DNA from 4 places in the Lysinibacillus sp. IITD104 genome. Region 4 is predicted to be linked to each of the others. Evidence: riboswitches for the same ligand, from Rfam matches in the RefSeq annotation. Region 4 holds a riboswitch; each other region holds the start of a gene.

Evidence for each region. Region 4 has a riboswitch for thiamine pyrophosphate ahead of thiC (phosphomethylpyrimidine synthase ThiC). Riboswitches for the same ligand answer to the same signal wherever they lie in the genome.
Region 1: linked by a shared signal. The riboswitch ahead of thiW (energy coupling factor transporter S component ThiW) and the one ahead of thiC (phosphomethylpyrimidine synthase ThiC) in region 4 are both predicted to bind thiamine pyrophosphate.
Region 2: linked by a shared signal. The riboswitch ahead of thiM (hydroxyethylthiazole kinase) and the one ahead of thiC (phosphomethylpyrimidine synthase ThiC) in region 4 are both predicted to bind thiamine pyrophosphate.
Region 3: linked by a shared signal. The riboswitch ahead of V1L66_RS11160 (ABC transporter substrate-binding protein) and the one ahead of thiC (phosphomethylpyrimidine synthase ThiC) in region 4 are both predicted to bind thiamine pyrophosphate.

The regions. Positions count from the first base shown of each region.
Region 1 is NZ_JBAHYH020000001.1:3,632,211-3,640,414, forward strand. Features, by position in the region: gene V1L66_RS18515 (ABC transporter permease) at 1-91, shown strand, start outside; gene V1L66_RS18520 (ABC transporter substrate-binding protein) at 88-1,161, shown strand; gene V1L66_RS18525 (MFS transporter) at 1,663-2,859, shown strand; TPP riboswitch at 2,926-3,033, shown strand; gene thiW (energy coupling factor transporter S component ThiW) at 3,128-3,628, shown strand; gene V1L66_RS18535 (VWA domain-containing protein) at 3,821-6,418, opposite strand; gene V1L66_RS18540 (BatA and WFA domain-containing protein) at 6,402-8,147, opposite strand; gene V1L66_RS18545 (DUF58 domain-containing protein) at 8,159-8,204, opposite strand, start outside.
Region 2 is NZ_JBAHYH020000001.1:1,273,700-1,281,903, reverse strand. Features, by position in the region: gene V1L66_RS06515 (RDD family protein) at 1-20, opposite strand, end outside; gene sppA (signal peptide peptidase SppA) at 33-1,046, opposite strand; gene mbcS (acyl-CoA synthetase MbcS) at 1,233-2,816, opposite strand; TPP riboswitch at 3,008-3,105, shown strand; gene thiM (hydroxyethylthiazole kinase) at 3,191-3,958, shown strand; gene thiD (bifunctional hydroxymethylpyrimidine kinase/phosphomethylpyrimidine kinase) at 3,946-4,770, shown strand; gene thiE (thiamine phosphate synthase) at 4,760-5,404, shown strand; gene V1L66_RS06485 (alpha/beta-type small acid-soluble spore protein) at 5,475-5,693, opposite strand; gene thiI (tRNA uracil 4-sulfurtransferase ThiI) at 5,838-7,049, opposite strand; gene V1L66_RS06475 (cysteine desulfurase family protein) at 7,050-8,204, opposite strand.
Region 3 is NZ_JBAHYH020000001.1:2,198,354-2,206,557, reverse strand. Features, by position in the region: gene V1L66_RS11200 (cation acetate symporter) at 1-362, shown strand, start outside; gene V1L66_RS11195 (DUF485 domain-containing protein) at 844-1,182, shown strand; gene V1L66_RS11190 (sodium:solute symporter family transporter) at 1,191-2,735, shown strand; gene V1L66_RS11185 (hypothetical protein) at 2,833-3,009, shown strand; gene V1L66_RS11180 (TatD family hydrolase) at 3,036-3,785, opposite strand; gene V1L66_RS11175 (ABC transporter ATP-binding protein) at 3,775-4,524, opposite strand; gene V1L66_RS11170 (ABC transporter permease) at 4,499-5,272, opposite strand; gene V1L66_RS11165 (thiamine-binding protein) at 5,272-5,562, opposite strand; gene V1L66_RS11160 (ABC transporter substrate-binding protein) at 5,564-6,559, opposite strand; TPP riboswitch at 6,714-6,824, opposite strand; gene parC (DNA topoisomerase IV subunit A) at 6,933-8,204, opposite strand, start outside.
Region 4 is NZ_JBAHYH020000001.1:4,306,995-4,315,198, reverse strand. Features, by position in the region: gene V1L66_RS21845 (response regulator) at 1-116, shown strand, start outside; gene V1L66_RS21840 (hypothetical protein) at 153-1,796, opposite strand; gene V1L66_RS21835 (methyl-accepting chemotaxis protein) at 2,050-4,149, shown strand; gene V1L66_RS21830 (AEC family transporter) at 4,261-5,190, shown strand; TPP riboswitch at 5,251-5,365, shown strand; gene thiC (phosphomethylpyrimidine synthase ThiC) at 5,506-7,284, shown strand; gene V1L66_RS21820 (catalase) at 7,406-8,204, opposite strand, start outside.

The DNA.
Region 1 (8,204 bases), 670 kb from region 4:
TGGTTTAGTATTCTTTGTTACGGTGTTAGTTGTTGTTGGTTATTATTTCATTACAAGTCGTACGAATAAAAGAATGGAGGGACAACGATGAAGTCACTAATTCAAGCAACCATCGCCATCCTTGTCGTTTCAGCCCTTTTATTCTATGCGGCTGATGCCTTAAGTGCAGGTGGCGGTAAAAGTGGAAAAGATACGTTAACCATCTTTAACTGGGGAGAATATATTGATCCTGATTTGTTAAAAGAATTTGAAAAAGAAACAGGCATTCATGTCATTTATGAAACATTCGATTCCAATGAAGCTATGATGACAAAGATTCAACAAGGCGGAACAGCTTATGATATTGCTGTCCCTTCTGAGTATATGATCGAAAAAATGAAGGAAGAAAATTTATTGATTCCTTTAGATAAAACGAAAATCCCTAATTTAAAAAATATTGATCCTTACTTTTTAGATTTACCATTCGATGATAACAATAAATACTCTGTCCCTTATTTTTGGGGAACTGTCGGTATAGTCTATAATCCAAGCCTAGTTGGTGACTTAGACTTCTCTTCTTGGGACGATTTATGGGACCCTTCTTTAAAACGAAAAGTCTTTTTAGTAGATGGTGCTCGTGAAGTCATTGGCATGGGCTTAAACAGTCTTGGCTATTCTCTGAATTCACTAGATGATCAGGAACTTCGCGAAGCTACTGATAAATTAATCACACTCGCACCAAATGTAAAAGCGATCCTTGGAGATGAAATTACACCGTTAATGATCAATAATGAGGCAACAGTTGCCCTTACTTGGTCTGGTCAAGCTGCTGACATGATGTATGAAAATGAAGAGCTAGACTTTGCTGTACCTGAGGAAGGCTCAAACTTATGGTTTGATAATATGGTCATCCCAAAAACATCAAAAAATATTGATGGTGCCCATGCCTTTATCAACTTCATGCTAAGTGCTGAATCTGGTGCTCAAAATGCCGATTTTGTAGGCTACTCAACACCTAATATTGCAGCTATGGACTTAATGGACGAAGAAGTTGTTTCTGACGAACGTTACTATCCTTCTGAAGAACAACGTGACACATTAGAGGTCTACAAAAATTTAGGACCTGATTATTTAGGGAAATACAATGAATTATTCTTAGAATTTAAAATGAGTATTCGATAATTCAGCTAGCGAATTGGTTTCACACCAATTCGCTAGTTTTTTCTCTGCTTATCTAACTTTCTATTAAATTAAGAACATTATCCATCAACTATTTGTATTATTATATTTAGAAAATAATTTAACTAGAATTTGAAGATTCCCCACATCTTCTGTTATGAAAAAACCTCGCATATAGATACTTGTCACCTATCCTGCACAAATTATTTTATCAATAAGCAAGCCATAAAAATGTACTTTTAGTATTACATAACCTTCACTCATTACTTCTGAACATAGTTAAACTTTATGCCATTACAGACAAACCCACAAATTTCACAAGCGAAGTCCATCCACTTTTATTACAAAAATGGATTATTTTACAATTCATAAGTGCCCCGACGAAAACTTTTGTGGAAAACCATTCTAAATATAGAACCAGTACTATAATCTTAACTATTAGCCAAGCAATAATTCTTTATGATAGACTGTACTATATTTGATTACAAAAAGGGGGTTCATTCGATGACCCAGCAGAAGTCCAATAAGGCGGCTTTGTATATTTTAATGTTTAATATGTTTATCGCAATGGGGAGTATCGGCATAATTATTCCTGTCATGCCAGAGTATTTAAAAATATTTGGTGCAGCAGGACAAGTTCTAGGTATGCTAATTGCAACGTTCGCCTTAGCTCAATTCGTATTTTCTCCAATTGCTGGGAATCTTTCAGATCAGTACGGTCGAAAAAATTTAATTATTTTCGGTCTTATCGTAACAGGTCTTGCTCAAATCGGTTTCGGCCTTGCTACAGATGTATGGATGCTCTTTTTAGCACGCTTTTTAGGTGGTCTAGGTTCCGCATTTGTTGCACCTCCTATTATGGCTTTTGTTGCTGACGTCACAACCTATGAAGAACGTGGGAAAGGTATGGGGATGTTGGGTGCCGCTATGTCTCTTGGCTTTATGATTGGGCCAGGAATCGGTGGTTTCTTAGCAAAGGTAAGCTTACATTTTCCATTTTTCACCGCTGGAGCTGCAGCCATCCTAGCTTCTATTTTATCTTATTTCTTATTACCATCTACCAAACCAAACACTGCTCAAAAGAAACAAAAGCAAGACAATCTGGCGAAGCAAATGGCTCGTTCCATACATATGCCTTATTTTGTAATGCTTATTATTATGCTGGTGTTCTCATTCGGAATTGCAAATTTCCAAACGACATTATCATTATTTGTGACAGAAAAGTTTAATTACACACCTGTGGATATAGCAATTATATTAGTTGTTGGTGGTGCTTTTGGAGTAGTAGTACAAATGTTTATCATTACACCGCTGTTCAATCGCTTCGGTGAAATGAAAGTAGTACTTGTCAATTTATTTATTGCAGCTGTTGCTATTTTCTTAATATTATTTGTTTCTGGCTTTGCCCTTATATTAGTTGTAGCAACGATTTTCTCTACAGCAACGACATTAATTCGTCCAGCTGTTAATACACTTATCTCAAAGCTTGCAGAGAAAGAGCAAGGATTTGCTGCGGGCTTGAATAATGCCTATATGAGCCTTGGGAATATGATTGGACCTGCTTTAGCTGGTCTATTATTTGACTGGAATATGAATAGCCCCTATATTTTCGGTTCTATCATATTATTAGCATGTTTCTTCCTAGCGCTCATCTGGACAGTGAAAAAAGCACCTCATTTAATGCATCCCGATACAAAATAGTCTGAAAAATCATTGACTATTTTTTGCAGTATGTTACATTATTGTTGATTCACAAAATTGAATGATTTTAACCACTAGGGGAGTCTTTAAAAGGCTGAGACGTATATGGTAATATACGGACCCTTTGAACCTGATCTAGTTCACACTAGCGGAGGGAAGTGGCGCTACTTGCTGTTGTCACTATACACACACAAGGCCGCTTCCTATTGTTTAAAGGGGGTGGCCTTTTTATTTTTCCTCACGAACTTTACCAAAAGGAGTGAACTTTATGTCAATTCGTAAATTAACAGTCATGGCTTTATTAGTAGCCGTTGCTGTTGCAGGCTCTACTTTCGTATCCATCCCAACAGGAATCGCACGTGCTTACCCAGTTCAGCATGCTATTAATGTGATAGGAGCCATTATACTTGGACCCGTACCAACAGTTATAGTTGCCTTTGTCACTGCCATCATTCGTATCCTTACTGGAACAGGCTCTCTACTAGCTATCCCTGGTAGTATCATCGGTGCGTTCTGTGCTGCCCTTGCCTATAAATATAGCAATAAAATGTGGTTAGCTGGTATCGGAGAAGTTATCGGAACGGGCATTCTGGCTTCACTTATTGCCGTCCCTTATGCAAAATTATTCATGGGAACATCTGTAGCAGCATTCTTCTTCCTACCAGCCTTTTTAACATCAAGTACGATCGGTGCTATTTTAGGTGTAATGGTTGCGAGTAGCTTGCGTAAAACAGAGCTAGTAAAGAGGTTTAATTCTTCTCTTTATTGAGAGAAATTGAATTATGAGCATTCATTGAGCTGGGGTAGGGTAGTCCAATTTGGATCGCTTTTTTTCTCTTTATGAGCAAAGAGCCCACTTTTTAGATCACCTTGCCGCTCTCTACAAAGGGAGCAACTCTCTATTCAAACAATACAAAAAAAGCAGTGCAAACCTATTAAAGTTTGCACTGCCTCCTCCATTTTAAGATCTCTTTTTCATGCCTTTTAATAACTGTGCTACATTTGTATTCTCTGCCTGTACAGGTTTTTCCTCAACCAGCGGCTCTTTCTTCTTCGCGTTCGTTAGGAAATTCCAACCAAAACGTCTTATGGTAATATCAATAAAGAATAGGAGCATACTCGCTAAGAGCAGCCATGTGGCAATATTTTGCCGATCTGCTCCTTTTGTCGTAAAGTCACGGAAGACATCTTGTGGTTCCTTTAAAACAGTGCCTCCTGTTTGTTGAGTCAACTCTTCTATCAGTTGATTATTTACAGGGAGTAGTTCGTATTCGGCACTATAAGGAACACTTAGACCTGCCTGGTAAATGGCCTGCTTTTCATCTGCTACACGGAAGAAAATTAATCCAGGTTCAGCTTGTACTACAGCTCGAACTTGAGATGCGGAAATGGTTTCAAGTTGTGTTTCTAGCTCCTCCCCTGCTTCATTTACCGCTACAATATCTAAAAATGCGGCTTCATTTGTAGGGTCTGTAATCATAAAGGAACCATCTGCTTCCAATCTTACATCATAGGCTACATCATTGTAGCTTGGTAGCATTTGAGAAATAAGTGTTTGCCAAAATGCTCCCCAATTCTGCCATCTTGCCCAATCTCCTGTCCATTTACCCGTTGAATCAGATGTAAAGGCAAATGTTTTACCAAGACCATATTGCCACTGGGCTAACACAGGATCTTCCTTCTCGCTTTCTGCCACAACAGTAGCCCCCTGTTTTGCCGTTGTCCCAATGTATGCATTCATTTGTGGGACACCATTAGCAAACAGTGAATTCCATCCTGGTGCATTATAAATTGCCGGATAGAATGGATTGTCCTCAATATACGTTCGGGAAATCATAGCTGTTTCACGAGATAAAATAGAAGGAATGGTTTGCTCATCTATCACATCATAGAAACGTCCACTGCCCATGTCACTAAGCGCTTCTAATAAGTTCGCATCGGCATCTTGTCCAATCGCTACTGTCGATAAGGTTATACCCTCTTCTTTTCCTTCAGCAATTAAATCCTCATAGTTCCCTGCCTGTGATTGCCCATCTGTTAAGAGAATAATATGCTTACGTTGGAGCTTTAAATCAGCAAGGTTCTCGTAGGCTTTAGCTAGTGAACTATAGATTTCTGTTCCACCACCAGGTGTTACTGATAAAATAGTATCTACAGCCTCTTCTTTACTGCTAAGAGGCCCTGTCTCTATAATCTCCCAAGGACGATCATCAAAGGCGATGAATCCTAATGTATCCTCGTCTCGCAACATCTCAACAGAACGTGCCGCTGCTTCCTTAGCAAGCTCAAGCTTCGAGCCTTGCATACTGCCAGAACGGTCAAGTACAATCACTAATCCTAAGGAAGGTAATTGCTCTTTGCCCTTAATTTCCATTTCCACTGGCAATAAGGTTTCAATCGGTGTTTTAAAATAGCCGCCTAGACCAAAACTATTTTCTCCACCAACCATTGTAAAACCAACACCAAAGTTTTTGACTGCTTGCTCTATAACACTCATTTTTGCTTCACCCACTAAATGACCTGGCACATTGTCGAAAATAATAGCATTATATTGCAAATAGCTGGATAGTTCATTTGGTAGACTGTCGGGCGCTACAACATCATAGGCAATCGATTGACTACCAAGTGCTGCTCCGATTGGTGAAGCTGTTTCATAACCATTCACGATTAATAAATGTGGTTCACTTTGAACCATTGTGACACTAGTTAGCTTATTGTTTTCAAAAATAGCATCCTGACCAACTTGAACAACGGCTTCATATTTTACAAGCCCTTCAGCTGTTGCTGCATGTTTATAGGTAAACACATTCGTGCCTTCAGTCAGCTCAATGGCCTCTCGATGAATAAGCTCATCATTTTCATATAATAACAACTCACCTTGGGCCGCTGATGTTGCATGTATGTCTGTCACTAATTGTTGCTGCTCTCCAACATAAGCAACCTGAGGGGATACAAAGCTTTTTAATGACACATCATTGACAACTGGCTGACTAAAAGTCTTAACATCCACACTAATATTGGAGCCTTTCAACTTCGAAGCAAATTCTAAAGCATCTCCCTTTGTCTCATTACCATCTGTTAATAGCACAAGACGAGTTGCCTTTTTAGGATCTATAATACCTGTGGCAAGTTGTAGACTTTGTTCTATATTCGTTTGATCGGTAGCTTTGATTTCAGTCAGTTTTGGTACTTCCTTTAAGGTTTTAGACAAAATGGCTTCTGTTTGTAAAGTGGAGGAAAATGAATAAATGCCCGCAAGCTGTGGTTCTTTTTTTGATAGTAGGCTTTCCTGAATAAACTGAACCATCTCATCTTCCGTACCATTCATAGATGCAGAACGGTCTACTAAATAAACAATTTGTTCTTCTTTTATTGGTAATAATAGATACGGTCCTGCAAGTGCAAAAACTAAACAGCCTGCTGCCACTATGCGAATAGTAAGTACAACAATATGACTTCTTTTGAGTCGCTGCCGCTCATGAAAGTATGTCCATCCAAAATACAAGAATAATGGAAGGAGTAACAACAATACTAACGGCATATCAATTCGTAAATCCACGACGTCGTTGCACCTCCCACTCTGAAACAAGCAATAGTAAAATAATGACAATTAGCCAAGGTACGAAAGAGGTCATTGATACTTCTTCCTTCCCGTTGTCTGAGATATCACCTAATGTAAAGCTTGTTCCTTGTTCAATAACACGTTCTTGGGCTTGCAATTGGACAATCAATTGTTTTTCCTCATTATTTGAACGTACCATATAAATGCCCGGCTCTTTTGGCGCAGTTAACATCCCCTTCGTAACAGACGAAAGAAACTCGTCTTCTTGCGAATAAACATTCCAGTCTCCTTGCGCTAAAGCTACTGCACGCTGTTCATTGGGTGAAAAAATCCCAAGTGAACCAACTGATTCTGTTAGCTGCTGCTCAGTACTCCATAGAAATAGTGGAAATGATGGATGTAAGGGCCAGTCAGTATCGGCAATATCCGCTAAAATAACAATATCTCCTTTAGGGGAGCGTTGTATGAACGGCTCTTCTCCAACAGAAGCAATCGTTTCATAGTCCGCAAAGCCAGGATAAATAGCACTAACATAAACATCCTTTAGTTCACTAAAAGCAAACAATGCATCACTCCTAGTGCTTACCGTCCCACTTGCTTTTATTTTCTCTGCATCATCACGACCAAATAATACAAGCGGTTTATCCATCTTTTCTAATAAGGCTGTTTGATTTGTGATTACTGTAGCATCTTGATTGTCAGCTACTTGCGATGAAGGAACGATTTTCACACCACTACTAACCGTTTGAAAACCTTTTTGTATCAGTTGATGCATGCTTTGGTCCACAACAATTTTTGAAGAAGTCGTTTGTAGTAAAACAGTTTGTTGATTATCTACAGCATAATCATCTTTTGCATCGATAGTAGCTGTCATCGATTTTGCAATAGGCAAATCTTTGAATGTTTTCGTAATGGCTTCATTTGGAGGCACAACGACACTTTCTGCTACCAGCTCCTCACCCTTTGCATTTTTCAATGCGAGTGTTATCTTTTGCTCGGTATTTGTATCATTATGAAGTTGGATAAGCGCCAGCGTAACTTGTCCATCTGTCGTAGCAGCAAAGCGTGTAATTGCAATATTTGTTAAGTCTTTAGTAGCGCCTCTTACTAGCCATTTAACAGAATCCTTGTCCATCGGTAATTGCTTTTTATCAAGTGTATCTGTAAAAACATAGATAGAAGTTGGTGTATCGCCCACAAATGCCTGTGCTACATCCAGTGCCTTATTCATTTCAGCAGTTTCATAGGTTACTTGTAAATCTTGAATAGCTTTTTTTATTTCATTTGTGTTTGTTTCTTGCTGTAAAACAGCTTTTGGGGCTGCGCCAGTTGTAATTAATGTGACAGGTCGACCATTCAATTCATCCATCAAGTTCAGCATTTCCTGTTTATGAGCGTCAAAGGTTGATTGCTCTTTGCCTGCCAGCATTGTGGCTGAAGTATCTACAATAAATATAGTTTGTGCACCAACAATGGTTGATTTTTTTATATAAGGATTCATCAATGCCAAAACAAGTAGCAGTAAAGCAAGAAGCTGTAAATATAGTAGGGCATTTTTTTGCAAATGCTTTAAATAAGGCGATACACGCGTTTCCTGCATAATCTCCGACCAAAAAAGTGTCGAAGAAACAGTTTGATCTGTATATTTTTTTCGAAAAAAATAATAAAGTAGGACAATGACCGGGATGATGGCCGTCCAGCTAAATATAATTTGACTAAAGCCCAATACGGCTCACCTCACCTAATCCAATGTGCTTTTAATAATTGCTGGAAAATCGCATAT
Region 2 (8,204 bases), 3.0 Mb from region 4:
ACAATTTCATTGTTTGTCATTGTGCTCCCCCCTTAGTATTCCCCATAAAGATACATCATTTTCGGTGCGCTATAGTCCGTCATGATTTTCATTAGCATTTTTTCTTCTGCAGATGGACCAAACATGGAGCCAATTTTCATACCAACATATGATTGCCAGCCGCCCATATCGTATGAATACTCAAATAAAGCCGCATCTTCAAGTCCATAATCTTCACGAAGAGCTGCAATGGTCGCTTCTTCATCACCAATCTCATCAATTAATCCTGCTTCAAGCGCTTTTGTACCGCCAAGAATACGACCATCTGCAACCTTCTTCACTTCTGCTTCAGACATATTACGTCCCTGTTCTACAATATCTACAAATTCTTCGTACGTTTCATTAATCATATCTTGCATCATTGCACGTTCCTCTGCTGTCACTTCACGCATTGGACTTAACATATCTTTATGCTCTCCCGATTTAAACGTCTCAAATTTGACCCCTACTTTTTCAGCCAGCTCTTGATAGTTAATAGATTGCATGATAACACCAATAGAACCTGTTATTGTATCACGATGGGCAAATATTTTATCTGCTGGGGCCGAAATATAATAACCACCTGAAGCTGCCATAGAATCCATCGATACATAAATCGGAATTTGTCGTTCCTCTTTAATTTTTAGTAGCTTTTTATAGATATCTGCTGATTCCTTTACACCACCACCTGGTGAATTAACGCTTAAAACAACCCCCTGTATGGTCTCATCATATAAAATATTATCCAATTGTTCTAAGAAAAATTGATGGTCATAGGCAACTGGTTGCCACAATGTACTTGAGCCGATATCTTGAATCGTTCCATCTACCTTTAAATAAGCAATTCGCTTATCAAAATTTTCCCCTTCAATGACATTTTCATATACATCTAAGCTATTACCTGCCATTAAGCTATCAAAATTACCTAGGAAATCTGCTTTAAATAGCGCAAAAATGGTATTAATTCCTAACGAAAATAGTAAGAGAACACCTGCCACTACTAAAGCAACCCACCTTTTTACATTCATGTCTTTCCGCCTCCTCAACACGTAATACGTATGACTTGCTTATTTGTTTCATTTTTTTGCAATAATTAAATGCAAAAAGCTTTAAGCTGTTTATTTCCTCATATTACCTTACCTAAAAAAATTTAAAAAATCAAAGTCCATACCATTGATGAACTTTGATTTTCGACATTATTTCCTAGGAAATGATTAAGATTGGAGGTTTTTAATTTCTTGTTGTCGTAATTCGACACGTCTAATTTTCCCGGAAGATGTTTTGGGTAGCTCCTCTACAAATTCAATAGCACGTGGATATTTATAAGGGGCAGTCAGTGATTTTACATGACTTTGAAGTGTTTGAATAAGCGCTGCATCACCTTTTTCACCATTGTGTAGAACGATAAATGCCTTGACGATATTCCCACGGACTTTATCAGGACTCGCAATGACAGCAGCCTCTTTTACGGTTGGATGCTTCATTAAAGCATCCTCTACTTCAAAAGGGCCAATTGTATAGCCTGAGGATATAATGACATCGTCTCCTCGACCATCAAACCAAAAGTAGCCATCTTCATCTTTATAGGCTCGATCTCCTGTAATATACCAATCCCCACGAAATTGTAAATTTGTACGTTCAGGATCATTTAAATATTTTTTAAAGAGGGCTGGTGTTTCACGATGTACAGCAATATCACCCACTTCTCCGATTGTAACGGGTTTGCCCAAATCATTAATAATTTCAACAGTGTTGCCGGGAGTAGGTTTCCCCATAGAGCCAACTCTTGCTTCCATCCCTACCATTGTGCCCACCAATAATGTATTTTCCGTTTGTCCATAGCCATCTCGTACTTGTAATTTGAATGTTTCCAAGAATACTTTAATGACCTCACTATTTAATGGCTCACCAGCTGATACGGCTTGGCGAATGGCACTTAGATCATATTCATGTAAATTTTCAAGCGCTGCCATAAAACGATATTCAGTTGGTGTACAGCATAGTACATTAATTTTGAATTTCTCAAGCAATGCTAGATAAGAAGCTGCATCGAATTTACCTTTGTAGACAAATGCAGTAGCACCACTACCTAAAATAGCTAGAAACGGACTCCATATCCATTTTTGCCATCCTGGTGCTGCAGTTGCCCAAACAATATCATTTTCTTGTACACCCATCCAATGTGGTGCTGTTGTTCGTAAATGTGCATAGCCCCAACTATGCGTATGCACTGCTGCTTTGGGATTTCCTGTTGTTCCACTTGTATAGGCTAAAAATGCATTGTCTGTGCTTTTTGTTGGGATAGGATTTATGTAGGTTGTAGGTTGATTATGCATCTTTTCAAGTATGTTTTGCCAAGGTTTGTGCGCATTTCCTATGACAAATTGCAGTAAGCCTTGTAAATTTCCCACTTGATCAAACTGTTCGATATAGGGTTCAAATGCAATAACTGCTTTAGCATTTGCATGATGAATTCGATACTCAATATCCTTTGTTCTTAACATTTCAGAACTTGGAATAATGGTTAAACCCGCTTTCAATGCAGCAATATATACAATATATGCTTCCACAGAGCGTGGGACCATCACTAAAATGACATCACCTTTCTTTAAGCCTTGCTTGGTGAAAACATGTGCTGCTTGATTTGCCTTTTCCAATAAATGTGCATATGTAATACATTGGATGTCTTGGTTTTCTTCATAAATGATTAAAGCATTTTTGGTTGCATCCTGAGCATATTTTTCAATTTCCTCTGCTATGTTATACCATTCTGGTGCAATTAAATCTTGTCTTTTCATGGCAATTGCCTCCCTTTTGCTATGACACATTATAAAACTCTTTTTTCAGCATTTTCAATGGTTTGTGCTTGATTTCGGTAAAGTCATGACAACTATCATACTCTCCTATATGGCATCGGTCACATTTTATCCATAGGAAAACTTGCTATTGAATACAAATGAAAAGTATGGTACATTTTGGTCAACTATAAGCAAGATTGCAGGGGGACTCGTAAGAGTTGAGAAGGTAAAACCTGACCCTTTGAACCTGTTAGTTAATACTGACGTAGGGAGCAATAACATCGTTTTTTCAGATGAAAGGCTCTTTTTCGTGCATTTTTACACAAAAAGGGCCTTTTTTGCATGCTTACGTCCATCCCAAAAGGAGGACTACAATGATTTTTCAAACAATTCGTCAACAGCAACCACTTATCCATTGCATCACCAATTATGTAGTGGCAAATTTTCAAGCAAATGGTTTATTAGCGATAGGTGCTTCACCAGTAATGGCCGATGACTGTCAAGAGGTAGAGGAAATGGTAGCGATTGCTCAAGCATTATTAATTAATATCGGAACACTCAATGATCGCACAAAAAGTGCCATGTTATTAGCAGGTATAAAAGCCAATGCACTTGGTATTCCTGTTATTTTAGATCCTGTCGGAGTTGGAGCCACAACTTATCGTAAGGAAACCGTAAGAAACTTACTTGAGAACATACAATTTGCCGTGATTCGCTGTAATCTCGGCGAGCTTGCAGCAATAGCTGGTGTAGATTGGCAACAAAAAGGCGTCGATAGTGGGCAAGGCACTATCGCAATGGAAGTAGAAGCCACATCATTAGCTCAACGCTATCAATGCATTGTTATTGTAACGGGAGAGCGTGATTTTATAACTGATGGCAAGCATAGCCAATGGATCGCTGGTGGTCATCCACAAATGACAGAAGTTACGGGTACAGGTTGTTTACTTAGCGCAATTTGTGGTGCAGCCTATAGTGTAAGCCATAGCCCTTACCAACAATTAACGGAGACCCTAACTTACTATAAAAAAGCAGGTGTACTAGCATCAGCATTTACTGCAGACATTGGTGATTTTCAAATAGCTTTCCTCAATGCTATACATCGTTTGTCAAAGGATGGTGCAACTTCATGCATATTGTAACGACAATCGCCGGCTCAGATTGTGGGGGCGGTGCAGGTATACAGGCTGATTTAAAAACATTTCAGGAATTAGAAGTGTTTGGTACTTCTGTGATTACTGCTTTAACTGCACAAAATACATTGGGTGTATCAGGTGTTTGTCCAATTGACGTTTCCTTTATAAAAAAACAATTTGAAGCCTTAGTAGAAGATTTTCCAATAGCTGCGATTAAAACAGGAATGCTTTATTCGGCAGATATTATCAAAGCCATTGCACGCATGATCGGTGAGCTAAACATTCCACTGATTGTTGATCCAGTGATGATCGCAAAAGGAGGAGAAAGCCTATTACAGCAAGAAGCTATCAATGCCTTATGCTCAACTTTACTACCACTTGCTACGGTTGTTACGCCCAACATACCCGAAGCAGAGACACTTACAGGGAGAACTATTCAGCATTTTGAAGACATAAAAGACGTAGCTCAAAGCTTGTTACAGCTAGGTGTACAATGTGTCATCATTAAAGGTGGTCATTTAGCAAATCCACTTTATGCTATTGATTACGTATTTATCAAAAATGGACCTTCTTTTTCGATGCAGTCTCCTCGAATCCAAACAAAAAATACGCACGGTACTGGATGTACATTTTCGGCAGCACTTACTGCTTTTCTTGGGCGAGGATTTGCTATGGAAGAAGCTATTATTGAAGCTAAAAAGTTTATCCAATTAGCAATTATGTATGATTTATCGATTGGAAATGGTCATGGACCCACTAATCATTTTGCTTACCAACAGTATAAGGATGCCTGTGAGGTGATGATTCATGAAACGTGAGGATTTGCAGCTTTATTTTATTATGGGTACCAGCAACGTGTCTCCTCAACAACAACCTATCTATATCCTAGAAAAAGCCTTACAAGCAGGCATTACAATGTTTCAATTTCGTGAAAAAGGCCCTCATGCATTAACTGATCTTGCCTATGAACAATTTGCACGCCAATGTCAAAAACTATGTCATCAATATAATGTACCCTTTATCGTAAATGACGATATTGAGCTTGCGATACGACTGGAAGCTGATGGAGTTCATATCGGGCAAGATGATTTGCCTGTAGGTGAAGCTCGTAAAAAAATTGGGAACATGATTCTTGGTGTTTCTGTCCATTGCGAGGAAGAATTACAAATAGCTATTAACCATCAAGCTGATTATGTTGGGATCGGTCCAATCTTTCCAACATCCTCTAAAAGTGATGCACAACCACCATGTGGTACATCTTTTTTACAGCAGGCTCGTTCTCTTTATCCTGAATTACCGATTGTAGCGATTGGTGGAATAAACTGCACAAATGCACAAACTGTATTTCAAACTGGGGCTGATGGTGTTGCTGTAATTTCAGCTATCTGTGAAAGCGAAGATGTGGAGCATACAGTAAATACATTTAGATCTTTATCTTGTATAAATAAATGAACAATAAACAAACTAAAACCAGTGCCTTTTACGGTCACTGGTTTTAAGTTTATAAATGCTTAATCAGCATTTATTGGTTGTTGTTTGGCATACCTTTTAATTGAGATTCTGCCATTTGTACAAGACGTTTAGTGATTTCACCACCAACGGAACCGTTGGCACGAGCTGAAGCTTCAGCTCCTAATTGAACACCAAATTCTTGTGCAATTTCGTATTTCATTTGATCTAGTGCTTGTTGTACACCAGGTACTGCAAGCTGGTTTGAACTACGGTTGTTGTTTGAAGCCATGTTTCTCACCTCCTTGTGAATATAGAATGTGCGATATTAGATTTTTAATACAAAAAAATTAGAGGTAAATTGTACCTCCATTGGAATAACGATATCCATGCAAAAAAGCCGTCTCAAAACGGCTTTGAGACGGCTTTTAAATCCTTATAGAAGATCTGCAAATTTATCTTGTTGTTGTTCTTCTTTCTTAGGGAAAATATAGACCTCGCGATTTTTCACTGCTCGCTCGATCAATTCATCAAAGTCAGAGAAGCTTTCATAATGCTCAACCTTTTCAAGCTTTGGTTTTGTTTTTGGACTTGCTGGTGTAAAAATCGTACAGCAATCTTCAAATGGCTGAATAGATGTTTCGTATGTGCCGATTTTTTCTGCAATATCAATGATTTCGAGTTTATCTGATGAAATTAACGGACGCAAAATAGGTGTGTTCGTTACAGCATTAATCGCTGTTAAACTTTCAAGTGTTTGACTCGCTACTTGCCCAAGACTTTCGCCTGTTACAATGGCAAGTGCCCCAATTTCCTCACGCACCTGATCAGCAACCTTCAACATCATTCGGCGTGTTGTCGTCATCGATACGTTAGAAGGTACTTTTTCTTTAATAAGAACTTGTATTTCAGTAAAAGGAATGACATGTAAACGAATACTAGCACCGAATTTTGTTAATTCATTGGCAAGCACTTTAACTTTTTCCAGTGAATTTTGGCTTGTATAAGGTGGACTAAAGAAGTGAATTGCCTCTAATCGCACACCACGCTTCATCATTAAATAACCTGCGACAGGGCTATCAATACCGCCAGATAGCATTAATAATGACTTGCCATTTGATCCTACAGGCATTCCACCTGCACCAGGAATGACTTGTGCCATCATATAAGTTGCATCGTGGCGAACTTCTACGCGTAGCTCAATATCAGGCTGCTTCACTTTGACAGATAAATTTTGAAATTGCGGTAATACATAGCCTCCGATCTCACGTTGAATGGCGTGAGATTCTAAAGGAAATGTTTTATCAGTACGTTTTACCTCTACTTTAAAAGTATGTTGCTCGTCTTTAAATGTCTCCATAATCGTGATAGCGAGCTTTTTCATACTGTCCATATCTTTTTCACATGCAGCTACAGGGCTAAATGATTGAATTCCAAAAATTTTAGGTAAGCCTGTAATTAGCTTTTGCATTTGTGCTTCGTCTTCTATGGCAATAAACATACGGTCGCGTTCTGTGCGAATATGCAATTGACCTAAATCTGCAAAGGCATGACGAATATTTTCACGTAAGCGGCGGATAAAATCCATTTTGTTGCGACCTTTTGTAGAAAGCTCACCATATCGTATTAAAATTTCTTTCCAAATCATTTACTTATTTTCTCCTTTGAGTTCCAACATTACTTCTGCTAGTACTTGTTTAAAGTTTTCTATATCTTCTTTTGTGTTATGTGCGCCAAAGCTAAGGCGAATTACGCCTTTCTTATAATGCTCGTCAAGGTGAAGTGCCTCGACAACATGACTTGTTTTCGTTTGCTTGGAAGAACACGCACTTGATGTTGAGACAATGACACCACGTTTTTGCATAGCATTAATAATAACTTCCCCTTTTAAATCACGAACACTAAATGACACAATATGTGCAGCTCCCTGTGGGGTTGATAAAATATGCACTGCTTCGCCATAACTTTCTAGTTGAGTTCGGATTTCATCGTGCCATTGACGGTAATTATTTGCGCGTTCGTTCATTGTTTCAACAGCCAGTCGAGCCGCTTTCGCTAAAGCAACAGCTTGTGGAACTGCTACAGTACCACTGCGCATACCAAATTCCTGACCTCCACCAAGCGCAAAAGGCTGCCATCTTATAGGTTTACGGAATGCTAATACTCCTGAGCCTTTAAAGCCATGAATTTTATGACCCGAGATAGAAATACAATCAGGTCCTTCTTCTTCTTTAAAGGATATTGTTAATTTCCCAAAGCTTTGCACAGCATCAACATGAAAGGCTGCACGACTCATATCATGAATCATTTTTGCTGCTTCCTTTATAGGCTGAATCGCACCCATTTCATTATTCACATGCATGATGCTAACTAATATTGTGTCTTTTCGTATTTTAGTACGAAGCTCGTCTAGAGAAATCACTCCATTTTGATCAACACGAAGATACTCAACATCATAGCCTTCCTTTTCAAGTTGCTTCATTGTTTCTAACACGGATGGATGTTCAATTTCAGTCGTTAAAATATGCTTTCCTATATGCGTATTACTACGTGCTATGCCAAAAATAGCTGCATTATTTGATTCTGTACCACCTGAAGTAAATAGCACATTTTTTGCCTCTGTCTGCAAAATATCTGCTACTTGCTCACGCGCACGCATTAATAAATCATTTGCTTCAACACCCATAGCATGGATAGAAGCAGGGTTGGCATAATACTGCTCATTCACAACCATAAATGCCTGCATAACCTCTTTTAAAGGCTTAGTTGTTGCACTATTATCAAAATAAATTGTATTAACCAT
Region 3 (8,204 bases), 2.1 Mb from region 4:
TCGCCTTTTGTATCGGTGCATCAGCAAACTTACCTGTGATCCTTTATACAATCTATTGGAAGAAATTTAATTCTACAGGTGCTGTAACTGCGATGGTAACGGGGCTAGTTTCATGTTTAATTTTAGGAGCAATGGGACCAAATGTGTGGAGCCCTGTTGAAGGTGCGGCTATCTTTGTTGGACAACCACTTGTGCCACTTGCTGTTCCTGCAATTATTACGATTCCATTAGGCTTTATTGCTGGATACTTAGGTACTGTCCTTTCATCTAACAAAGTGCCACAGGAAGAGGCAGAACGTATTTATAAAGAAATTCGTGTGAAAGCAAATACAGGTGTGTCTGTCTCTGATATTTCACATTAATATTTATACACCTCCTGCATAATGAATTCTAATTCAAAAAATGCAAAAAAATAGGCAAAAAATTCGATTTTTGGTCGAGTTTTTCGCCTTTTTTGTTATTCAATATCTACCAATTTATTTATCGAACAATATTATTTCACTTCCAAAAAACAGAAAAAATCCAATTTTCACTAGGTAAATAGTGTTTATTTTCGATTGAAAAAACAAGATTTTTTTGTAAATTTACCCTTCATTTTTTGTCAAGAATCTAGATTTCTCTTCACTTCATTTATTTATCTGAATTTTCTAAAACCCTTTCTATTCTTGAGTTTGCGCCATTTTTTCTCTTCTAGGAGTATTTTCCGAAAAATTTTTTTTACATAATTTTTCTGAAATGTATTGCAATTTTGTGAACTGTTTCATAAAATGAAAATGTGAATTCACTAAACTAGCAAAATCAAGTCTTGAGGTAGAAAAAATATACACAAAATGGGGAATGTTAATGGCGAACAATCAAGCAAAAAAAGGTATCGTGATTGACTATGATGCAATTGCAAACCAAGAATCATTTAAGTCTCTTGTACGAAGAAAGAACTCTTTTCTTTGGTCTATGACTGCCATATTTTTATCGGCATACATGTTGTTACCAATTCTGACATCGTACACGACAATTCTACACCAAAAGGCATTTGGGGAAATTACTTGGGTGTGGATCTATGCAGCAGGTCTTTTCATCATGACATGGGGGTTATGTCATTTATATGTAGCAAAGGCAAACAGCTTCGATAGAGAAGCAAAAGCGATAATCGCTGAATACGAGAACGGAGGTGGCCGCCGATGAGTAACGGAATGAGTTTTACAGCCATATTCTTCTTCGTAGCCATTGTTGGTTTAACATTAGTTATTACATGGTGGGCATCTAAACGTACATCTTCAGCAAGTGATTTCTACACTGCTGGTGGTGGCTTAACAGGCTGGCAAAATGGACTAGCTATCGCAGGTGACTACTTATCAGCTGCATCCTTCCTAGGTATCGCTGGTGCTGTAGCATTATTTGGATTTGACGGATTCTTCTTCTCTATTGGTTATTTAGTAGCTTACTTAGTGGTATTATATATCGTTGCTGAGCCATTACGTAACCTTGGGAAATTTACTCTAGCTGACATGATTACAGCGCGTTTTGATAACGCCAAAGTTCGTGGAACAGCTGCTTTAAGCACTATTACAATTGTTTTATTCTACATGATTGCACAACTAGTTGGTGCAGGAGCACTTATTCAATTACTTTTAGGAATCGACTATTGGATCGCTGTATTAATCGTAGGTTTCATGATGACAACTTACGTACTATTCGGTGGTATGACAGCAACATCTTGGGTACAAATTATTAAAGCTTGTCTTTTAATGTTAGGAACAGTTATTATTTCGTTCTTAGTATTAAAAGAGTTCGGCTTCAGTATCTCTACTATGTTTAAAGAAATGACAACGGTTACTGACAGTGGCGCTGCTTATTTAAACCCAGGTCTTAAATATACAAATGGACTTGATACAATCTCGATGTTAATTGCGTTAGTATTAGGTACTGCGGGTCTTCCACATATCTTAATGCGTTTCTTCACAGTAAAAGACGCGAAAACAGCTCGTTCATCTGTTATTTGGGCTACTTGGATCGTAGGTATCTTCTACATTCTAACAATTTTCTTAGGCTTCGGTGCAGCAGCATTCGTTGGGAAAGAAGATATTATCGCAGCAAACGCTGCTGGTAACATGGCTGCCCCACTTCTTGCAGAAGCACTTGGTGGCGACATTCTATTCTCATTCGTTTGTGCAGTAGCATTCGCAACAATTTTAGCGGTAGTAGCAGGTCTTGTACTTTCTGGTGCATCTGCCCTATCTCATGATATTTATGGACAAATTATCAAAAAGGGTAAAATTACAGAAAAAGAGCAAGTTCTTGCAGCTCGTATCGGTTCGATTACAATCGCTGTTATTTCTATCCTATTAGCACTTGGTGCACAAACATTAAACGTTGCATTCTTAGTATCTTTAGCATTCTGTATTGCAGGATCGGCTAACCTTCCAGTTATTATTTACACAATTTATTGGAAACGCTTTAATACAGCAGGTGCTGTTACTGCGATGTTAACAGGTTTAATCTCTGCGTTAGTATTAGTTGCTATGTCTCCAAACGTTTGGAATCCAGTTGAAGGTAAGGCAATTTTCGTTGGTGATCCTTTAATTATGTTAACGAACCCAGCCTTAATCTCTGTACCACTTGGTTTCCTTGGTGGTTTCATCGGCACATTACTTTCTAAAGAAACAGATGATGCGAAGTATCGTGAAGTTGACGTTAAAGCAAACACAGGTATTTCTGTACAGGACGTATCTCACTAATACACTCGACAGCCTCGTAAGTATCTTGCTTACGAGGTTTTACTTTTTCTTCCCTATTCGCTACTATAGAATTAAAAATGAATTGGAGGCGATGCTCATGTCACAATCTAAAGCTAAAAAGAAGCGGATGCACATTAAACGCACAGTTGGTAAAGATGTTGAAAAAAATCGACAATCTATCTCTTTTAGTACACATGAACGTCTAACGAAAACAAAAAACGAAAAATTAGAGCATGATTATACGAAATATAAAAAGCAGTATAAGGACGAATAACTCGTACCCTATACTGCTTTTTCTTATTAAAGCCGATAAAATGTTTTCGTGTTTTGCGTAATAATTTTGGCCACTTCCTGTGTTGATAGCCCTTTGATGGAGGCAATCACCTCAATCGTTGAGTGCATCATCCAGGGAGATGTACGCTTCTTCGTAAACGGTCCCTCAAACGGCCAAGGACCATCCGTTTCTACCATCATCAAATCAATCGGATAATCATAAATTAGCTGTTGAATTTCCTCTTCGTACAAGCAATCTGGCGTAATGGAAATAAAATAACCACACTCTATCATGCGCTTCACAATAGCTTCATCCCCTTTAAACCAATGAAAATGGGCTTCGTGAAGCTGATGCTTTTCCAGCAAATCACACACAATATGGGCGTCCTCATATACTGCGTGTAACACAATTGGCTTGTCCAGCTCCTTCGCCAATACAACAAAACGCTCTAATAGCGCCACATAGGGACGTTCATCAATCGCTTGCTCTTGTCTTAAATAATAAGGTAGACCCACCTCACCAATAGCAACCATGTCATCCTGATGCGAACGAATCCAATCGAATAAAGCTGCCTCATCATTTGGACTTAGTAAAGGCTGTTCAGGATGAAAGCCAAAAGCAGCCTTTACTTGCTGATAGCTGTTCGCTAAACGCAACGTTCTTTCACAAGAGGCAAGTTGCATACTAACCGCGATGACAGCTTTCACTTCTTCTAATAAGGAGGGAATTTCCTCATCGGTGTACTGATCCAAATGAATATGCGCATCAATCAACATACATATCACCCTTTTCCTCCTGTAAATACATAAATAATTGTTGCTTTAACGCTGTGAATGCTGCAGAATGTCGAATCTCCTCTTTCCGGGGTCTCTCAAATGGCACGATGATTTCCTTTTTAACGGTTGCTGGACGCTTGGTTAAAACAAGTATGCGATCGGCTAAAAAGAGAGCTTCCTCAATGCTATGTGTAACAAATAGAATGGATTTACGGTACTCTTCCCAGATGGATAAAAGCCATGCCTGCATTTCTAGTCGAGTAAACTCATCCAACGCAGAAAATGGTTCGTCTAAGCATAAAATCGGTTTATCACTGACCATTGCACGAATAAAGGACACACGCTGCTGCATGCCTCCAGACAGTTCGTTCGGGTAGGCATGGATAAAGGAGGCAAGACCAACTTTTTCCAACCATTCCTTAGCACGTTCAACATTCGGTTTATGGTGTAATTCTTCTACAAGCGTGACGTTTTCTACTATTGTACGCCAGGGTAATAGACATGGCTGCTGTGGCATATAGCCAATCGTTCCTTTTTTTCGCTGGATATCCTCTCCATTTAATAAAATGGCTCCTTGATCAATTGGCGAAACACCACCAATTAATTGAAAAAGTGTGCTCTTCCCACTGCCTGAAGGACCAACGATGGCCACAAACTCGCCATCCTTGACGTCAAACGATAGATGATTTAGAACTTGCAGTGTTTCGAAGGATTTAGCGATGTTTTGAATGCTGAGCATGATAGCCTCTCCCCTTCACCATGAATTTTTCAATCAAACGAATACCACTAAATAATAGTAAGCTCAAGAGAACAATCGCAAAAATTGCCACAAATACGCGATCAGTACGGAAGGAGGACTGGGCTAGGGTCATGTAAACGCCAATACCCTTTTTTGCACCAAGCCACTCCGCAATGACAGCCCCCATCACACTATATGTAGCCGCAATTTTAACGCCTGAAAAAATAGCAGGATAGGCATGAGGCCATTCTAGCTTCCAAAAGGTTTGTGCCTTTGTAGCACCAACCATGGCAAAATAATGCTTTAACTCAGGTGCTGTTTGCCTGAATCCATCCATTGCCGCAATGACAATCGGGAAAAAGCACACAAGACAGATAATGATAAGCTTCGGTAATAAGCCGAAGCCAAACCAAATAATAAGCAGTGGTGCCAAGACAAGAATAGGAACATTTTGCGACATAATAAGAATTGGATAAAACAGCTCTCGAATAAATGTAAACCGATGCAACACTACTGCCACCGTTAGCCCACAAGCAATGCCAATGGCCAAACCTAGTAGGGCTAATTGCACCGTAGCGAATGCATGTGGTAGAAAGGTATGATATGACTGGAGGGCCTCCGACAAAATACTACTTGGCGCGGGTAATAACCAATGTGGAACTTCAGCCATACGCACGATTAGTTCCCATATGAATAAGAGGAAGGCGATAAAAATTATCGTCCTTCCCTTCTGTAATGCACGTTTCATTACTGATATTTCTCCGTTAATGTATCCATCGTAATACCCGTTGGCTGATATAAAATTTTGACTTGTGTAATGACATTAATGGCACCAAGCTCAATCATCTTGTCATTCATTTTTTCAATGATTTGAAGCAATGTTGACAGCTCACCCTCCATCGTTGTTTCCAATGGATGTACCTCATATTTCACCCCAGAAGCATCGATAACCGCAATTGCTGCATCGACATATGGTATAACATCTTCATATTTCTCTGTCTTCGGAATGATTTGTACACTGATTAATGAATTTGCCATCTTATTTGGCCTCCTTTTTAGGTAAGAAATCATTAGTAAAGGCTTTTTTCGCATCAAATTCGCCCTCTAGTACTTGATTGCTAGACATCCATTTCGCATAATTTTCCCACACAGAAAGCTTTTGCTCTCCCCATTGCTTGGCATCGTCCTGGTATTTATCGGCCAGCCACTCCTGACTTTTATGCACTAACGCTTTATCTAAATCAGGAGCTGCTTCGATTAAAATATCAGCCGCTTCACTTGGGTTTTCAATTGCGTATTCATAGCCCTTCGATGCAGCTGCCACAAAGGCTTTCACAACATCAGGATTGTCCTGTATCATTTTTTCATTTGTAGCTAAAACTGGCGTATAATAATCCAATTGATCACTATAATCTGTAAGATATAGCATATTGATCTTTTCCCCACGCAGCTCAGCTTCAATACCAGTCCATGCATAATAAATCCAAGCAAAATCAATATCTTTTTCCATCATTGTGAAGAAATCTAAATCGCCTGCATTGACGATATCTAGCTTGTTAATATCTGCATTTTCCGTCTGCATTAGTGATTGTAAAACGGCTTGCTCTAATGGCGCACCCCAACCACCATAGGTTTTTCCTTCAAAATCCTTTGGCGATTTAATGCCCTTTGAAGCAATAGAGGCAAAGCCAGATGTATTATGCTGTATAATAGCTGCGATTGAGACCAGCGGCACATCCTGTACTCGTGCCTGTGTTATGCCTTCCTGATAGCTCACGCCAAAATCCGCCTTTCCAGAAGCAACAAGCTGATCTGCACCCGCCTCACCAGGCATGATAATATCAACATCTAAGCCCTGTTCCTCAAAATAACCGAGTTTTTTGGCAACATATAGTCCTGTATGATTTGTATTCGGCGTCCAATCCAGTACCACAGACACCTTTTTCAGCTTGTCAGCAGCCTGCTTGTCACCCTTGTCACTGCAGCCTACTAATGTCAATAGTGCTGCGAATAGAATAAATAACCATTTTTTCATGCGAAAGCCTCCCAGTTTGTAATATGAAAGTGTTCATGAATGAATGTTGTCACCAGAAGAAAGCGTATACAATGTTGGCAAGCTGTTGCTTGAAAACATAAAAAAACGCCTAGGATTCCTCCCAGACGTATTGCAATCAATCTTCAAAACTTTGCTTTTTTGAATAGATGTTCCCTACGCTGGTACGAGCCAAATCAGGTTCAAAGGGTCAGCGTCTATCGGACACAATCTCAGCTAGCAATTACTAGCCCCCCTACATTCTTTCGCTATGAACTTTTCGATGATTATTATACCCATAGTTTCACTTAAATGACAAGGTGCTATTTTTTGAATAAGCTTAAAGCCCAGCACTCCTTAGAGACTGGGCATGCATTTAGCTTGGTTTCTGTTCTTTTTTGGCTGTTAAAACATGAGAAATTGCTCCATCTGTTGCAATATCCACTTTAAATGAACCATTGGAATGGCGATCCGCACGAGATAATGCCTGTACGTCAATCACCTCTTGAACACCTTTTTCAGTTTCAATCACAACCTGCTCCTCGTCTGTTGCTTGAACAACTGCCACAATTCGGTGAGGGTTTGCTTTTAACTCTGTTAATACTTTTAGTCCACGTTTTGCACGACTTGCTACTTCAACTTCAGCGACATTCATTTTCTTCACGGCCCCACGCTGTGTCACAATGACTACATATTGGGTTACATCAGGCTGTAACACATTGACTCCAACTAAGGCTTCTCCATCTTTTAGTGTGATCCCTTTCACACCGCCTGTTTTCACACCTGTAACTGGTAATTCCTCCATCGGGAAACGAATCGCATAGGCTGTATCCGTTGTGAGCATTAGCTCCACGTCATCTGTTACAAACGATGCATAGATCATCGCATCACCAGCCTTGACGTTCATCGTTTTAATTGGCTTTGAATAACGTGTTACCGCATAGTCTGCGAGTGGTGAGCGCTTAATTTGGCCATCTTTTGTGGCTGTGAAGACATACGTATTTGGCTGTTCAAATGTTTCGAAGCCATAAACCGCAATAATGGATTCATCTTCCCCTGTTGGCACAATACTTGAAATATGCTGGCCGAGATCCTTCCAGCGTATATCAGGCAGCTCATGAACAGGCTGATAAATATAATTGCCTCGATTTGTGAACAGCAATAGATGGTGCTGTGTATTTAAGTTTGCTTCATACAATAAATAATCTGAATCCTTCATGGCAAAATCTTGCCCATTTGAAGCGGCATGAGAACGTGTGGATGTACGTTTAATATAACCATCCTTCGTTACTGTTACGACAACCTCTTCACTTGGCACAAGGACATCCAATGTAATTTTAATTTCTTCAATTTCTTGCTCAATCTTCGAGCGGCGAGGTTCTGTAAAGCGTTTCTTAATATCTAGCAACTCTTGTTTAATAACACGCACAAGCTTAGCCTCACTTTGCAGAATCCCCTCTAGCTTCGCAATTAACTTATTTAACTCGTCCTGTTCCTGACGTAGCTCTGTAATATCCGTATTCGTTAAACGGTATAATTGCAGGCTTACAATGGCCTCTGCCTGTACCTCTGTAAAATCAAACTTCGCTTGTAAATTAAGCTTCGCATCCTTCTTATCATTAGAAGAACGGATCGTCGCAATAACTTC
Region 4 (8,204 bases):
TTGAGGAGCAATACTGGCTGTTAAAAAAGACGCTTCAAGAGCATTTGGCAGTGGAACCAAGTGAGGAGATTGAGGATTGGTATAGAAGCTGGAAACAGATAAATATCATGTCTTAAATAGATGCCTTTAATTAGTCAAAATTTTTAATTCTTTTAGTGTAATAAACCATCACGTTTAGCAGAGTTGTAATAGCTCAATGCGCTGTTTAAATTATTATAAGCACTTACGACTTCAAGCTGAGTTGCGTAATAATTGTTTACAATAGATTTAGCTTGTTCAATATAGTTATTTAGATAGATCCAATCATTTTGGGAAGTCCATTTTGAGTAATAAGGTACATCACTGCCATCTCCATTGTACGATATTGAAACAAGGTCATTATAGGCTGAAGTGATAAGGGACTCTAAATAAGATTTTTCGACATTATAACCACCATTTGTGCCATACTTATAAGCATTTTTATAAGTTCGTATAGCATTGTTTAAATTATTGATCGCGTTGGCAATATCGGTTTGAGTCGCATAATAATTATTGACAATTAACTGTGCAGACGAAACAGCAGCTTCGATTGCGTTTCTTTCCGTCTGAGTAGTCCAAGGCGAATTATAAGGTACATTTGATCCGTCCCAAGAAACCGTAACATATTGAACAGAATTAATTAAAGACTGTAGTGAAGCTTTATCGCCATAACCATATTTTGTACCACTCTTTTGAGCAGCTTGGTAGACTGCTAGTGCATTTTTGTACTGATTGATGGCATTTTTCACCTGTTCTTGTGAGGCATTTGAATTATTTGCTACAGCCTTCGCACTTGCTACAGCAGAATCAAACACTGTGCGGTCTGCTTGTGTCGTCCATTTGTCCGTATTTAAAATATCATAGCCGTTTACAGATACTTGTACATATGGTGGGGATGCGATAAGTGTATTAAGTTCCTTTTTATCAATAACAGGTAGTGTCACGGAGACATTTTTATTGTCTACTTGTACATTGTTTACCAGATGTCCTGAATCTAAAGCTACTTTAGTACCGCCCTTTACAACGATTTGCTCTATTTTACCCTCACCATAAAGATTGAAATCTTTCGCAACATCAATTGTAAGCTTTTCTATATTAGACATAGCTTCAAAAGATGTAACTTTACCTACTACATCTACTTTGGAAAGAGTTTGGTCAGAAGATATATTGACTTTAGTACGTTCCAAATTGATGTTTGATGATTTCATATCGATTAAAGTAACGTATAGCCAACTTACATTTTTCGTTACAATTGGTTTTAATGTAATTGTTTCATCTACTACTACATCATCAAGTGTAAGGGCTTTTTTTACTCTGTTTGTAATGAAAAGCTGACCATCCACACTAACATCTTGAATCTTTAGATAGTCTGCATTTACAGTAAGATCTCCAGAGATTTGTGCATCACCTCCATCAAAATAGACAGATTTTTTGCTTGTACCTGCTTTGTTTAATATTAATGAGGTAACGTCCGTAATTTGACCATTTTTCACTACAATGGTAGCCCGGGCATTTGTTAATGCAGTTTTATTTGAAGTATCAAATAGGGGCTTTAATGCCGATTGAACTCTAAATGTACCATTAGATGTTATCACAGTATCTTTTGTTATGTTTTTGATCGTTACGGATTCACCAATCACCTTTTTTGCTGCTGCTACCTGTGTCTCATATAAATTTGATTGAATTTGAGATGATGCGGCATTCGCAGTAGACATTGGTAATACTAGTGTCGCTGTAATAGCCGTGGCCATTAATGTTGATAGCGCTTTATTTTTCATGTGAGTCACTCCAATCATTCTATTTAATAGTTAATATATCATATTCTTCTATAATTTAGAATTCGAAGAGAATGTTTTACTATTAATCTCAATTCAAATAAGTCATTAGTCCTTTGTATTGAAAAATGATGATTGGCAATGTATCGGTATTTTTCTCTATAATTTTGTAAGTTTTCTACTTTATTTGCTAAATAATTTATTGTGATACAATCATCCATCCATTATTATTAGTATAAAAGTGGGGGTGTTAGTAATGAAAAAATCAAGAGGAATTGCCTTAAAACTTTCTTCCCTTATAATAGGATTATTTCTCATTTTATTTTTATCCTATACTGTCATAACGGGGATTATTATAAAAAAGCAAAGTGTTGAAGACGCAGAGCATGGAACATTGCAAACAGCTGAATCCTCTGCAGCTATTATGAGTGAACGCTTTAAGAAAGCCAATACGACATTACAAACAACAAAGCGTATCATAGAAAGCATGGAGAAGAATAATACGTTGTCTACCAAAGGTGTTATAGACATAATGGAAAATAATTTAGCTAACAATAATGACATTCTTGGGGTAGGAGCAATCTTTGAGCAGAATTCTATTATTCTTGAACCAACTGAGGCTGCTTTAATAGATACTAACAAGCGTTTTATACCTTATTTAAGTAAGAACGGAAATGATATCACGACTGCTCAAATCGAAGGTATTGATGATAAGAGTGTTTCTGAGTGGTATTGGGTACCAAAAGAAGACAGACGTGCAGTTTTGACGGAGCCCTATGATTATAATGTAAATGGGCAATCTGTATTAATGACAACGATTTCGGTGCCATTAATCAATGCTTCTGGAGCATTTTTCGGTGTATTGACAGCGGATGTATCAATAGACTTTTTAAATGATTTAACAAAATCGAACGCCCCAGCAGGCGGTTACGCAGCAATTATTACGAATAAAGGTGTGCTAACAGCTAACAGTTTTGGTGAAGAGCTTGTTGGGCGCAATATGCAAGAGGATCCTACTTGGACAAGTATTAGTAAGACAATGGAAAATGGTGAACTAACAAGTATGTACGCTGATTCTAATCAGCTGAAGGAAAAGGCATATAATGTTTTTGCTCCAATGATTTTAGAGGGCATTGACGAAACTTGGACTGTTCAAGTCGTGTTAGCTGAATCAAAGATCCTAGAGACATATAATCATGTATTTGTATTTACGATTATTGCTTCTATTATTATGGTCATTTTGATGACAGTTGCAAGTGTGTTATTCATCTTTAAACAGTTAAAGCCACTTAAATTTTTACGTACATCGATTGAAACGGCAGCCGAAGGGGATTTAACACAAAAGGTAGAGGAGAAATATATTAAGCCTGATGAAATTGGAGCAGTGGCTGTGGCCTATAATAATATGTTGGATAAAACCAATAGTGCAATTCAAACCGTTCTAAATTCTACGAGGTTATTGAACCAATCTTCTAATCAGGTAAATGAGGCATTTAATGAGGTAGTTGCTTCTAGTCAGGAGGTTTCGGTAGCTATCAACGAAATTGCACAGGGAGCTTCGAAGCAATCAGAGGATACAGAAGAAACAAATTATCGGATGATGGATTTATCTGATCAGATTGATGCCATTACGTCCCTTTCCAATGAAATGGATGAGCTATCTCATAAAACAGGTGTAACAACGGAAAAAGGATTGCATGAGGTTGAAAGTTTAAGAGTGCGTAATATGGAGACAAATGAGATGAATGGGCGTATCCAGCAGCAAATAGAATCATTAGCTTCTAATATTGCCAATATTAATCAGATCATTGCTTCGATCCAAAGCATTACCGAGCAGACTAATCTGCTAGCTTTAAATGCAAGTATTGAGGCAGCACGTGCTGGTGAACATGGTAAAGGATTTGCTGTAGTAGCAGAGGAAGTTAGAAAGCTAGCAGAACAATCTAAGAATGAAACAGAAATTATTAAGAGTACGGTAGAAAGCATTCTTGAAAATTCTCAGCAAACGGTTGCTGTTATTGCATCTAATGCAGATTTAATGCAATCACAAAATGAGTCAGTACAAAGCACGCAACTAGCATTTAAAGATAGCAGTGACTTGTCAGGTTCAATTGCCAATTCTATTAGTGAATTAATGAATAAATTATCTAGTATGTTAGAGCATAAAAATCAGGCAATCATGGCTATCCAAAGCATTTCGGCTATTTCAGAGCAAACAGCAGCCTCTGCGGAACAAGTAAGTGCTTCCGCAATGGATCAACAAGCAGAATTACAAAAAGTAGCAGAGTCTATTCAAAATATGAACGATATTTCAAACGAGCTACAAGAGGTTGTAAATCGATTTAAGCTTGCTTAAAGGGAAAGGCTGCCTTCGTTATAGAGGCAGTCTTCTTTTATTGTGAAAGTCAGAGAAATTGACCTAGAAGGAATTCGACACTACTATTAACACTGGAAGGGGGACATTGATATGATGTATCTCGGAATGATTTTCTTTCAAATTGTTGTACCTATTTTAGTGTTACTTGTAATAGGCGCTATACTACAAAAGAAATTTCGCTTTAATTTAAAAGCATTATCTCAGCTTATTACATATTGCTTTATGCCAGCAGCTGTTTTTGTAAATTTATATGAAACGCATGTAGAGTTATCTGTACTGGGAGAGGTCGGATTATTTATTGTACTCTTTATCGGTAGTCAAATGATACTCAGTCATTTTATGGCGAAAGGGCTCGGTTTAGCTAGAACAGAGGCAGCTGTCTTTAAAAATAGTGTGGTGCTTATTAACTCAGGTAATTATGGTATTCCGGTGGCTCAAATGATTTTTGCCACGCAACCTATTGGAGTAGCCATTCAGGTCATGCTCGTAATCTTTCAAAATATGACTACGTATACATATGGTTTATACAATTTAATTTCTTCTACAAAATCGGGTATGACAATCATTAAGGATTTCTTTAAAATGCCCATTATTCATGCGCTGATTATAGGTGTCGCTATGAACTATTTTGATATCGGTATACCACAATTTATCAAAATACCTGTAGAACATGTGGCAGATGGATTTATTGCTGTGGCATTAATTACATTAGGTGCGCAATTATCACAACTAGAGATGAAATCAATGTTTAATAAAACTGTCTTTATCAGCTGTTTTACGCGATTAATTATTGGACCATCAGTTGCATTAGCCATTATTTATGTATTGGGATTAGATGGAGTCGTCGCACAATCACTGTTTATAGCTAGTGCCTTTCCAACATCTCGTAATAGTTCTAGTCTAGCATTAGAATATGATGTAGAATCTGCAACAGCAGCGCAAGCAGTTTTATTTTCAACAATTGTAAGCTGTATAACTGTAACCATTGTGATATATTTTGCGGAAGTATTATTTACCTAGAAAGATAAAAAATAACTTCCATCTCTTAGTATTATCTGCTACACTAGCATCAAACTAAATAGTATTAACTAGGGGAGTCTGATGAGTCAGGCTGAGAGGGAAACGCTACGAAGTTTCTTGACCCTTTGGACCTGATCTGGCTCATACCAGCGTGGGAAAGTTAAGAAGCTATTGCAGAGTATGCAATCAATAGACCTTTACATTCGTGGCCGGATCCAAATAATTATTTTGGATTCGGCCTTTATTTTTTAGATTGTTGGGGTGAGCTAGAATCGGTCCTTATATCAAAATAAATTTAAGGGAGAGAAGTAGCTCATGTCAGCAATTAGTGAAAAGAATATGACCATTATGTCCAGCTTTGAGGGAAGCAAAAAAGTATATGTGGAAGGATCACGCCCAGATATTCTAGTACCTATGCGAGAAATTGCATTAAGTCCGACAACAGGCAGTTTTGGAAATGAAGAAAATCCTCCTATTCGAGTATATGATACGAGTGGACCCTATACAGATCCAGCCTACCAAGTAGATATTACGAAAGGTTTACCTGCCTTACGAAATACATGGATTCAAGAGCGAGGGGATGTAGAAGTATATGAGGGACGCGCCGTTAAACCAGAGGATAATGGCTTTCGTCGTGCAGATGACCCACGTAATCATGAAAATATCTTTCCTGGATTAGCAAGAAAGCCTTTACGTGCTAAAAAGGGTAAAAATGTGACACAGCTTCATTATGCACGAAATGGGATTATAACGCCTGAAATGGAGTTTGTAGCGATTCGCGAAAATGTGGAACCTGAATTTGTCCGTTCAGAAATTGCAGCGGGGCGTGCTATAATGCCTTCTAATATTAATCACCCTGAGGCAGAGCCGATGATTATTGGACGTAATTTCCACGTGAAGATCAATGCTAATATTGGGAATTCTGCTGTAACTTCTTCCATTGCGGAAGAAGTTGAGAAAATGACCTGGGCAACACGATGGGGTGCAGATAATATTATGGATTTATCGACTGGTAAACATATTCATACAACAAGAGAATGGATTATTCGAAATGCTGCAGTGCCAGTGGGAACAGTGCCAATTTATCAGGCTTTAGAAAAGGTAAATGGTGTAGCAGAGGATTTAACGTGGGAGGTTTATCGTGATACCCTCATTGAACAAGCTGAGCAGGGTGTGGATTACTTCACCATTCATGCAGGCGTCCTTTTACGCTATGTACCACTTACAGCAAATCGTGTAACAGGCATTGTATCTCGTGGGGGCTCTATCATGGCACAGTGGTGTTTATATCATCATCAAGAGAATTTCCTGTATACACACTTTGAGGAAATCTGTGAAATTATGAAAGCCTATGATGTTGCTTTTTCCTTAGGTGATGGTTTACGCCCAGGCTCAATTGCAGATGCCAATGATGAGGCACAATTTGCAGAGCTTGAAACATTAGGTGAGCTAACGCAAATTGCTTGGAAGCATGATGTTCAGGTGATGGTTGAAGGGCCGGGTCATGTACCAATGCATCTGATTAAAGAAAATATGGACAAACAATTAGAGGTTTGTAAGGAAGCGCCCTTCTATACATTGGGACCACTCACAACAGATATTGCTCCAGGTTATGACCACATTACCTCAGCCATTGGAGCAGCGATGATCGGATGGTTTGGTACAGCGATGCTTTGTTATGTGACACCGAAAGAGCATCTTGGTTTACCGAATCGTGAGGACGTTCGTGTGGGCGTTATCACTTATAAAATTGCTGCACATGCTGCTGATTTAGCAAAAGGCCATCCAGGTGCACAACAACGAGACGATGCACTGTCTAAAGCGCGCTTTGAGTTCCGTTGGCGTGATCAATTCAATTTGTCACTAGATCCCGAGCGTGCAGTGGAATATCATGATGAGACACTCCCAGCGGAGGGAGCAAAAACAGCACACTTTTGTTCTATGTGTGGGCCTAAATTCTGTAGTATGAGAATTTCACAGGATATTCGTAATTATGCTAAAGATAAGGATTTAAATACGACTGAAGCGATCCATCAAGGTATGAAGGAAAAGGCTGAGGAGTTTAAAAAAGCAGGCAGCCAAATTTACCAATAATGAAAGAAAAGGCTTATGTCAAAATATAGACATAGGCCTTTTCTTTATCAAAAAACTCCATGTGAATAGTGGATTCACATGGAGTATAAGTTGGATTTGGATATCAATAATTAAGTGGATATTAAACGTTTGTTGGTTGTTTTACATATGGGTTTGTAAGGTCCATACCTTCTAATGAAAGACCCATCGCTTTTGCTACACCTTCACCATATGCTGGGTCGGCTAGATAGCAGTGAAGGATGTGACGGCGTTTGATAAATTCTTCAACAGAAGCCATATCATTCGCTGTATTTTCAAATAAGCGTTGTTGCTCTTCCGCAGTCAATAGACGGAATAGTTTACCTGGTTGCTCAAAGTAATTATTATCGTCTTCACGGAAATCATGAATACCTACATGACCATCAATGCGTAATTCAGGCTCTTTATGATCTAAATTATGCTCCCACTCGCCATAGCTATTTGGTTCATAGCTTAATGTCGAACCAAGATTGCCATCAAAGCGCATTGCTCCATCGCGGTGGAAAGTACGGAATGGACATTTTGGTGCGTTGACAGGAAGCATATAGTGGTTTACACCAAGACGATAGCGTTGTGCATCCGCATATGCAAAGATACGACCTTGTAGCATTTTATCTGGTGAGAAGCTGATGCCAGGAACAATGTTAGATGGTGCAAATGCAGCTTGTTCAACTTCTGCAAAGTAGTTGTCCGGGTTTTTGTTTAACTCGAACTCACCTACAGGAATTAATGGGAAGTCTTTTTTATACCATACCTTTGTTAAATCAAATGGGTTGTATGGTAGCTCACGCGCTTGCTCCTCTGTCATTACCTGAATGTACATTTTCCATTTAGGGAAATCGCCTTTTTCAATGGCTTCATATAAATCACGTTGTGAAGATTCACGGTCTTGACCAATAATC